DNA from 3 places in the Actinosynnema sp. NPDC050801 genome. Region 1 is predicted to be linked to each of the others. Evidence: riboswitches for the same ligand, from Rfam matches in the RefSeq annotation. Region 1 holds a riboswitch; each other region holds the start of a gene.
What was found. A riboswitch is a leader RNA that binds a small molecule or an ion and turns the genes downstream of it on or off. The one in region 1 is predicted to bind cobalamin.

Region 1 (3,269 bases):
CCCTGGGCGGGGACGGCTGCGAAGCACGGTCTTCCTGCGGCACAACGGTTCCGGCGGAAGCCGGCTCGTCCTGAGCAGGCGCGCTGGAAGCAGGCTCGCCGACGGGCGGATCGGCGGCACGGTCGGCCTCGGCAGGTCCGGCGGCACCGGCAGGACGGGCGGCACCGGCAGGTCCGGCGGTCTCGACAAGACCGGCGGCATCGGCAGCACGGCCGGCATCGGCAGGCCCGGTGGTACCGGCAGCACGGTCGGTCTCGACAGGACCGGCGGCATCGGCGGGTCCACCGGTCGCGGAGCCGGCGGCCAGGGTGGCCGACCGCGCCTCCCGGACCGTCTGCACGCCGCTCCACACCACGAACACCGCGCCCACAACCCCGAGCACGCCCAGCGCCCGCGCGGGCAGGCGGTCCAGCAGGAGCAGCGTCACGGCGACCACCACGGCGTCCGACAGCAGCGGCGCGCACGCGGTCAGCGCGCCCGCCCGCCAACCCGAGCGCAACGCCGACGTCACCACCAGCACCAACAGCGGCCCGGGGCTGATGCTCGCGGCCAGGCCGAGGGCCAGTCCCAACCCCAGTGCGTCCACGGCGGCAGACTAGGTCACGTGTCCGAGTTCGCCCGAGTCCTCACCACCCTGCGGCAGATCCGCGGCCTCAGCCCGTTCTTCGCCCTGGACGTCGGCCGGCCCGACGACACCTGGCACGACGGCGCGCGGCTGCTCGACGGCCCCGACCTGCCCGACGCCCTCGACCGGATCGGCGACCGGTACCGCACCGGTGAACGGCGGGTCGCCGCGTCGCTGTTCTTCCTCGGCTACACCGCACGGCTGCTGAGCCCGGTGGTCGCCGCCCGCGCGGTCGGCGGGGTCGCGCCGGACATCCGTCCCGCCAACCTGTGGTGGCGCTACCGCCCCGACGGTCTCCAGGTCCGGCTCAAGGAGCCGCTCGCGGGCATCGGCGTGGCCGAGTCGCTGGAGCCGGTGGTGGAGGCGGTGCACGCGGTCACGCCGGTGGCGCGCGGCCTGTTGTGGGGCAACGCGGGGTCGTCCATGGCGGGCGCGTTGCGCACGGTCCACCGCGGCGGGATCGACTGCGCCGGGTTGGCCGACGAGCTGTTCGCCGACCCGCCGCTCAAGGGCACGGGCGAGTTCATCCCATTCCCGGGCGAGGTGGTGTTCCGGCGGCGCAGCTGCTGCCTGTACTACCGGCTCGACGGCGGCGGCACCTGCGGTGACTGCCCGCTGCCCCGAACCACCCCGCCGCGGCGCTGACCCGCGCACGTGAGGAACACGACAACTCGTCTGGTCGGTTGTGCCGGCCCACGATCGACATCTACGGTTCGCAGCGCCGCAGTGGACGGGAAGCCGGTGTGAATCCGGCGCGGTCCTCGCCACTGTGACCGGGGAGCCAACCCGCCGAGAACGTCACTGGTCGCGTGGAGCGGCTGGGAAGACGCGGGGACGGCGTCGATCCGGGAGTCAGGAGACCGGCTGCGGCACGAGTTGTTGTTGACCTTCCACGAGGTATGGAGGAGGCCGTCATGACGAGCCCCGCGCACACCCCTGCTCTCACCGACCCCTGGGTCACCCCGGTTCCCAAGTGGGCCTACGCCGTCGCACTGGTCGCGTTGACCGTGACGTGGCTGGTCCTGCAGGAGAACGGCATCGCGCTCGGCCACGCCGCCGAGACCGTGCACGAGTTCTTCCACGACGGGCGCCACGCGCTCGGCGTTCCGTGCCACTAGGCGCGGCGACGTGACAACACCCACCTACCGGGGGTTGCTGCTGCGCGGTGTCGGCGCGGGCGCGGTGTCCGGGCTGCTCGCGGGCCTGGTCGGCGTGCTCGTGGTCGAGGCGCCGATCCGGGCGGCACTGGCCGTGGAACGGGCACGTCCCGCGGAGCCGGGCTCGGACCACGGGCACGGCGAGTTGTTCAGCCGGGGCACGCAGGTGGTCGGCGGTGTGCTCGCCGCCGTGGTCGTGGGCGTCGCCGTCGGCGCGCTGTTCGCCACCGCGTACGCGATGTCGCGGCGTTGGTTCGCGGCCAAGGCGCCGTTCGTCCGGGCGGTGGCGCTGTCGGCGGCGGCGTTCGGCGCGGCGGCGTTGCTGCCCGCGGTGAAGTACCCGGCCAACCCGCCCGGTGTCGGTGATCCGGGCACGGTGGAGTACCGCACGGTGCTCTACCTGGGGTTGATCGCGGCCGGGTTGCTGGTCGCGTTCGGGGCAGGCCACCTGGCGTCCCGGCTGGGCAACCTGGGCGGTCCGGTGCGCTGGACCGCGGTGGCGGCGGCCGTGGTGGCGGCGGTGGTCGTGCTGCTGGTGGTGTTCCCGGCGACACCGGATGTCGTGCCCGCCGACATGCCGGCCGGCGTGGTGTGGGACTTCCGGTTGGCCTCGCTCGCCGAGACGGCGACGCTGTGGCTGGGTCTCGGTGTGGTGTTCGGCCTGCTGGTCGACCCCGCCACGCGCCGGGCGGAGCAGGGGTCAGCGGTCTAGCAGCGGGGCGAGCGTCTCCAGCGTGACACCCACCAGGGAGTCGCGGAACACGCGGCGCTCGCCCTGCTCGACCGGCACGTCGCACGGCACCACCAGCACCGTGCAGCCGGCGGCCGCGGCGGAGTTCACCCCGGTCGGCGAGTCCTCGACGGCGACGCACCGGGTGGGGTCCACGCCCAGCAGTCGGGCGGCCTTGAGGTACGGGTCGGGCAGCGGCTTGTTGCGGCGGTCGACCTCGTCACCGCACACCGTGACGTCGAACAGGTCGCGGCCGATGGTGTCCAGCGCGACCTCGGTCAGCCGCCGTTCGGTCGAGGTGACCAGCGCCATCGGCACGCCCGAGTCGCGGACCGCGCGCAACGCCGCGGCCGCGCCGGGACGCCAGGGCAGGCCGGCCCGGAACAGCTCCTCGGTGCGCCGGCTGATCCAGGCCGCGCCGTCGGCGAGGTCCTCGTCGGTCGGTTCGACACCCGCTTCGGCGAACAGCAGGCCCATGGTCCGGGCCGTGCTGGAGCCCACCAGGGCTTGCCTGGTCGCGAGCGACAGCGTGCCGCCCAGCTTCTCCACGAACTCGTTGAGCGGGATGTCCCACAGCTTCTCTGAGTCCAGCAGCGTGCCGTCCATGTCCCACAGCACAGCCTCGACCGTCATGTGCACCTTTCCGTGATCACGCGCCGGTGGCCGGCAAGACCCCGTGACGACGCCCATGACCTGCGCAATCCTGCGGGGTCGGGTCGGCGGCCCGGAGCACCTCGCCCGTCGCGCCGTCCGCGAC
Region 2 (3,269 bases), on a different contig from region 1:
GGGCCCGAGGTCGTCGCCGAGGCCCTGAAGGTGCTCGGTGAGGTCGTTCCAGCGGCTGAGATCACCCGCTACGACCTCGGCGCGGCGCGCTGGCACGCCACAGGTGAGTTGCTGCCGGAGTCCGTGCTCGGGGAACTCCGCCAGCACGACGCGATCCTGCTCGGCGCGGTCGGTGACCCGTCGGTGCCGAGCGGGATCCTGGAACGCGGCCTGTTGCTCCGGCTCCGGTTCGAACTGGACCACCACGTGAACCTGCGCCCGGCCCGGCTCTACCCCGGCGTGCGCAGCCCGATCGCCGACCCGCCCGAGATCGACATGGTGGTGGTGCGCGAGGGCACGGAGGGCCTGTACGCCGGCAACGGCGGGCTCCTGCGCAAGGACACGCCGCACGAGATCGCGACCGAGGTGTCGATCAACACGTCGTTCGGCGTGGAGCGGGTGGTGCGCGACGCGTTCGCCCGTTCGGCGAACCGGCCGCGCAAGCACCTCACGCTCGTGCACAAGACCAACGTGCTCACGCACGCCGGTTCGTTGTGGTCGCGCGTGGTGGAGGAGGTGTCGTTGCAGCACCCGGACGTGACGGTGGCCTACCAGCACGTGGACGCGGCGACGATCCACCTGGTCACCGACCCGGGCCGGTACGACGTGATCGTGACGGACAACCTGTTCGGCGACATCCTGACCGACCTGGCGGCGGCGGTGACCGGCGGCATCGGGCTGGCGGCGTCGGGCAACCTCGACGTGACGCGGCGCAACCCGAGCATGTTCGAGCCGGTGCACGGCAGCGCGCCGGACATCGCGGGCCAGGGCATCGCCGACCCGACCGCGGCGGTCCTCTCCGTCGCCCTGATGCTGGACCACCTCGGCGAGTCCGAGGCGGCCCGGCGGATCGAAGCGTCGGTGGCGTTCGATCTGGCGACTCGTGACCACTCGTCGCCGGGCGCGACCTACGCGGTGGGCGACCGCCTGGCCGCCTTGGTGTCGTCCAACGTCCGCACCGGCTGACCCACGCGAGTCGAACGCTCAGGACCCGTGAGTCGAACCTTCAAGACCCGCGAGTCGAACCTTCAAGACCCGCGAGTCGAACGCTCAGGACCCGTGAGTCGAACCTTCAAGACCCGCGAGTCGAACGCTCAGGACCCGTGAGTTCAACGCTCGGGACCGGCGTGCCACCACCTGAGCGTTGAACTCGGCCTACCTGAGTGTTCGACTCGCGGGACGCGAGTGTTCGACTCGCGCAGGCGAAAGCACGTGATCAGGGCCACCACGACCTCGTCGTGGTGGCCCTGACCGCGTCACGGGCCGTAGGGTCGCCGGTGCCGCCCGTGGGGGAAGTCCGGTCGAAGTCCGGCGCTGACCCGCAACGGTAGGTCGAGCCACGTGCTCGGCGAGCCCGATCACCCGCGGGCGGTGGGAAGTTGCTCCAACTCCTGCCGTGGTCTGCGGGACGGGTGCGCCGGCCTGCCACGAGCGGGCGCGGGTGGCCGGTCTGGGCCACCCGTCCGAAAGGCGACCGGTGACCTCCACCAGCAGTCGGCGCACGACCGACCGCGCCGCACCACCGACACCGCGCCGCCCGTCCACCGCGGGCCTCTGCCTCGCCCTCACCGCCGTCCTCGCCGCCTCGGTCGTCTGCGGTGTGGCGCTGGGGCCGGTGCGCATCCCGTTCGGCGACGTCCTCCGCTTCCTGGCCGCCGCGCTCACCGGCGGCACGATCGACGCCGCCGAGGCGGGCCCCTACCGGATCGTGTGGGACATCCGCCTGCCGCGCGTCCTGCTCGCCGCCGTCGTCGGCGCGGGCCTGTCCGCGGTCGGCGTCGCGATCCAGGCCATGGTCCGCAACGCCCTGGCCGACCCGTACGTGCTGGGCATCTCCTCCGGCGCGAGCGTCGGCGCGACCGCCGTCGCGACCACCGGCCTGTTCGCCTCACTGGGCATCTACGCCCTGTCCACGGCCGCGTTCCTGGCCGCGCTCGCCGCGATGGCCCTGGTCTACGTGGTCGCCGGCCGCAACCTGACCCCGTTGCGCCTCGTGCTCACCGGCACCGCCATGGCCTACGGCTTCTCCGCCCTGGCCATGCTGCTGGTGTTCCAGTCACCACGCGGCGAGGCGGCACGGGCCGCGATGTTCTGGCTGCTGGGCAGCCTCGGCGGCGTCACGTGGGCGGCACTGCCCGTCGCCGCCGCCGTCGTGCTGGCCGGTGTCGCCTACCTCCAGAGCCGCGCCAAGCACCTCAACGCCCTCTCCATGGGCGACGAGACCGCGACCACCCTCGGCATCGACGTCTCCCGCACCCGCAAGGCGCTGTTCGGCGTCACCGCCGCCATGACCGGCGTGCTGGTCGCGGTCAGCGGCGCGGTCGGGTTCGTCGGCCTCATGCTGCCGCACGCGGTCCGGCTCACGGTCGGCGCGGACCACCGCAAGGTGCTGGCCGTGGCACCCCTGGCGGGCGCCTGCTTCCTCATCTGGGTGGACGTCGCCGCACGCCTGCTCGCCGCACCCGAGGAACTGCCGCTGGGCGTCATCACGGCCGCGCTGGGCGTGCCGTGCTTCATCCTGCTGATGCGCCGCCGCGGCTACGTGTTCGGCGGCCGCTGATGGACCGCCGCCATATGGACGTCCGACTCGACCGCGTCACCGTCGACGGCATCCTCCACGGCATCGACCTGCACGCCGGCGCCAACGAGGTGCACGGCATCGTCGGCCCCAACGGCAGCGGCAAGTCCACCACGCTGCGCTGCGTGTACCGGGCGCTGCGACCGTCCGGGGGAGTGGTGCGGCTCGGCGGCCGGGACCTCGCCACGACGAAGGTCCGCGACACCGCCGAGCACCTCGCCGCGCTCACCCAGGACAGCCACGTCGAGTTCGACTTCACCGTCACCGAGGTCGTCGGTATGGGACGCCTCCCGCACCGGGGCACTCCGCAACGCGACCGGGAGGTGGTCGCCGACGCGCTGTCCCGAGTGGACGCCGCGCACCTCGCGGACCGGGGCTTCCTCAGCCTCTCCGGCGGCGAGCGCCAACGCGTCCTCATCGCCCGCGCGCTCGCCCAGCAGCCGAAGGTGCTCGTGCTGGACGAACCCACCAACCACCTCGACATCAGCCACCAGCTCGCGGTGCTCGCGCTGGTCCGCAGCCTGGACGTGACCGTCCTCGCGGTCCTGCACGACCTCAACCTCGCCGCCGCCTACTGCGACCGCCTGCACGTGCTCGACCACGGCCGGGTGGTGCGCAGCGGCAGGCCGGAGGACGTGCTCACCCCCGAAGT
Region 3 (3,269 bases), on a different contig from region 1:
CCGGCACGCGCGGGTCGCCCAACGTGCACACGACCTCGTTGTCGGCGGGCAGCCGGCGGCGCGTGACGCCCGCCGCGACCATCTGCGCGTCGCAGAGGATCGGCGCACCCGCCAGCAGCGCGGCCCGCGCGTCGCGCACCACGTGTGGCGAGAAGTCGACGTCCGGGACCAGGTCGACCATCCCGCAGGCGTGGATCATGCGCACCACCACCCGGGACACGTCCGACGGGAACCGCGCCAGGTCGGCCTCGGCGCGGATGGTGGCGAAGGAACGGCGGTAGATCTCCGCGCCGTCCTTGACGTAGCTGGTCACCTGATCTCCTCGTACCCGTCGCCGGTCGCGACGAACTCCACCACGTCGCCGGCCGGCCGGCCGCACCGCCGGGCGCAACCGGACCAGTGCACGCGTCCCGGCGCGGTCCGGGTGTCGACCCACCGGGTGGCGTCGGCCCGCACGTCGGCCAGGGACTTCGCGCACCCCGGCCGCCCGGTGCACGCGCTCACCCCGTGCCACCGCGAGTCCGGCGACGTGAACAGGCCACTGGTATCGCTCCCGGCCGGCAGCACCACGCTGCGCCACGGCGTGAGCCGCACCGGCACGCCGGCGAGCAGCCGCGCGTCCCAGCGCCCCAACGGCACGCCGGCCACGACCACCGACCCGTGCACGCCCGGTGCGACGGGCATCACAGTCGGCTCGATCCGCGCGTCGCCCGGAACGCCCAGCGCGTCGGTGATCTTCCGCACACCGCCGTCCACTTCGGACAGCCGCCAGGCGTCGCCGCGGATCTCGCCGAACACGCGTGCGGCGGTCACCACGGCGTCCACTGGATCGGTCACGCGGAGCCCGGAATCCCGTCCTGCCAGGAACAACGCGTCGTCGACGAGCCCGACGTCACCCGACAGGCCGCTCACCGCGCCACCCACCGTGACCAGGAAACGCCCTGGCAGGGACGCCAGCCCGGGCACCGCGCGCAACGCCGCGTCGATCGCGTCGACCAACGCCTGGTTGTCCTCCAACGGCGCGGCGACGATGTTGCGCATCCGCTCGTGGGTCAGCGAGGGCAGCAGGCCGACGTCGCGCAACCGGGCGCCCAGCTCGTGCTCCGCGCCCGGCGCCAAGCCCCTGATCTGCACGTTCGCCCGCGAGGTGAGCTCCAGGAACCCGTCACCGAGTTCGAGGGCGGCGGTCCGCAGCACGTCGACCTGCGCCGCGCTCACCGTGCCGCCGGGTACCCGGACCCGGGCCAACCCGCCGTCGGCGGCCCGGTGCACGTCGACGGCACCGGGGCAGGCGTCCGGGTGGGTGCGGCCTGCCGACGTGGTCGCCTCCGCGGAGGGCGCATGGGGTGCCGTGGGCATGGACTGGATGCTAACTGCCGTTAGGGTGACCTCCGAACGGCGAAGCAGCAGGAGGAAGCCGGTGTGAATCCGGCGCGGTCCCGCCACTGTGACCGGGCGTGCCCCGGGAGTCAGGAACTCCGCTCGCCGTCCCCCACGACCGGGGCGAGGACCCCCGAGGGATGGAGCCCGCACGTGATCCTGCTGTTGTCGACCTCCGACACGGACCTGCTGTCCGCCCGTGCCAGTGGCGCGGACTACCGCCTGGCCAACCCCGCCCGCACCGCCGCGGACGACCTCCCGGCGCTGGTGGAGGGCGTCGACCTGGTGGTCGTGCGCATCCTCGGCGGTCGCCGGATGTGGGAGGAGGGCCTCGACCGGCTGCTCGCCTCGGGTCTGCCGGTGGTGGTGCTGGGCGGTGAGCAGAACCCCGACGCGCCGCTGATGGAGCTGTCGACCGTGCCGGGCGGTGTGTGCGCGGAGGCGCACGCGTACCTGGCGCACGGCGGCGCGGCGAACCTCGCCCAGCTGCACCACTTCCTGTCCGACACCGTGCTGCTCACCGGTCACGGCTTCGCGCCGCCCGAGCCGACGCCCACCTGGGGCCTGCTGGAGCGGGAGCAGGCCGGCGAGGGCCCGACCATCGCGGTCCTGTACTACCGGGCCCACCACGTGGCCGGCAACACGGCGTTCGTGCACGCGCTGTGCGACGCGATCGTGGCCAAGGGCGGCCGGCCGCTGCCGGTCTACTGCGCCTCCCTGCGCGCGGCCGACCCGGAACTGCTGGCCGAACTGGGCCGAGCGGACGCGCTGGTGGTCACCGTGTTGGCGGCGGGCGGCACCAAGCCCGCCGCCGCGGCCGCCGGTGGCGACGACGACGCGTGGGACGTGGGCGCGTTGGCGGCCCTGGACGTCCCGATCCTCCAGGCCCTGTGCTTGACCGGCAGCCGTGCCGCGTGGGACGAGAACGACGACGGACTGTCCCCTTTGGACACCGCGACCCAGGTGGCGATCCCCGAGTTCGACGGCCGGATCATCACCGTGCCGTTCTCGTTCAAGGAGGTCGACGAGGACGGCCTCACCGTCTACGTCGCCGACGAGGAGCGTGCGTCGCGGGTCGCGGGCATCGCCGTCCGCCACGGCAGGCTGCGGCACATCCCGCCGGCCGAACGACGGATCGCGGTCATGCTCTCGGCGTACCCGACCAAGCACTCCCGCATCGGCAACGCGGTCGGGCTGGACACCCCGGCCAGCGTGGTCCGGTTGCTCACCGCGATGAAGGACCACGGCTACGACATCGGCGACGAGCTGCCCGGCGTGGCGGACCTCGACGGCGACGCGTTGATCCACGCCCTCATCGCGGCCGGCGGCCAGGACGCCGACTGGTTGACCGAGGAGCAGCTCCAGGGCAACCCGGTCCGGCTTCCCGCCGCCCGCTACCGGGAGTGGTACACGACCCTTCCGGAGGACACCCGGCAGGAGATGGAGCAGCACTGGGGCGAAGCTCCCGGTGAGCTGTTCGTGGACCGGTCGAAGGACCCCGACGGCGAGATCGTCCTGGCCGCCCTGCGCTCGGGCAACGTCGTGGTCATGGTCCAGCCGCCCCGCGGCTTCGGCGAGAACCCGATCGCCATCTACCACGACCCCGACCTGCCGCCGAGCCACCACTACCTGGCCGCCTACCGCTGGCTGGAGGACGAGTTCGGCGCCGACGCCGTGGTGCACGTCGGCAAGCACGGCAACCTGGAGTGGCTGCCCGGCAAGACCGTCGGCATGTCGGCGGGCTGCGGCCCCGACGCCGCCCTGGGCGACCTGCCGCTGATCTACCCGTTCCTGGTCAACGACCCGGGCGAGGGCACCCAGGCCAAGCGGCGGGCGCACGCCACCCTGGTGGACCACCTCGTGCCGCCGATGGCCAGGGCCGACAGCTA

Region 2: it holds a riboswitch for cobalamin, as region 1 does, so the genes downstream of both, AB0K14_RS16420 (iron ABC transporter permease) here and AB0K14_RS05165 (CbtB-domain containing protein) in region 1, are expected to answer to the same signal.
Region 3: it holds a riboswitch for cobalamin, as region 1 does, so the genes downstream of both, cobN (cobaltochelatase subunit CobN) here and AB0K14_RS05165 (CbtB-domain containing protein) in region 1, are expected to answer to the same signal.

Annotation. Positions count from the first base shown of each region.
Region 1 is NZ_JBFAQZ010000002.1:65,959-69,227, reverse strand. It holds gene AB0K14_RS05175 (LysE family transporter) at 1-586, opposite strand, end outside; gene AB0K14_RS05170 ((2Fe-2S)-binding protein) at 605-1,270, shown strand; cobalamin riboswitch at 1,325-1,509, shown strand; gene AB0K14_RS05165 (CbtB-domain containing protein) at 1,540-1,743, shown strand; gene AB0K14_RS05160 (CbtA family protein) at 1,754-2,494, shown strand; gene AB0K14_RS05155 (HAD family phosphatase) at 2,483-3,145, opposite strand.
Region 2 is NZ_JBFAQZ010000006.1:284,476-287,744, reverse strand. It holds gene AB0K14_RS16425 (3-isopropylmalate dehydrogenase) at 1-1,005, shown strand, start outside; cobalamin riboswitch at 1,298-1,424, shown strand; gene AB0K14_RS16420 (iron ABC transporter permease) at 1,517-2,599, shown strand; gene AB0K14_RS16415 (heme ABC transporter ATP-binding protein) at 2,614-3,269, shown strand, end outside.
Region 3 is NZ_JBFAQZ010000029.1:7,183-10,451, forward strand. It holds gene AB0K14_RS36455 (precorrin-8X methylmutase) at 1-313, opposite strand, end outside; gene AB0K14_RS36460 (hypothetical protein) at 310-1,359, opposite strand; cobalamin riboswitch at 1,367-1,500, shown strand; gene cobN (cobaltochelatase subunit CobN) at 1,534-3,269, shown strand, end outside.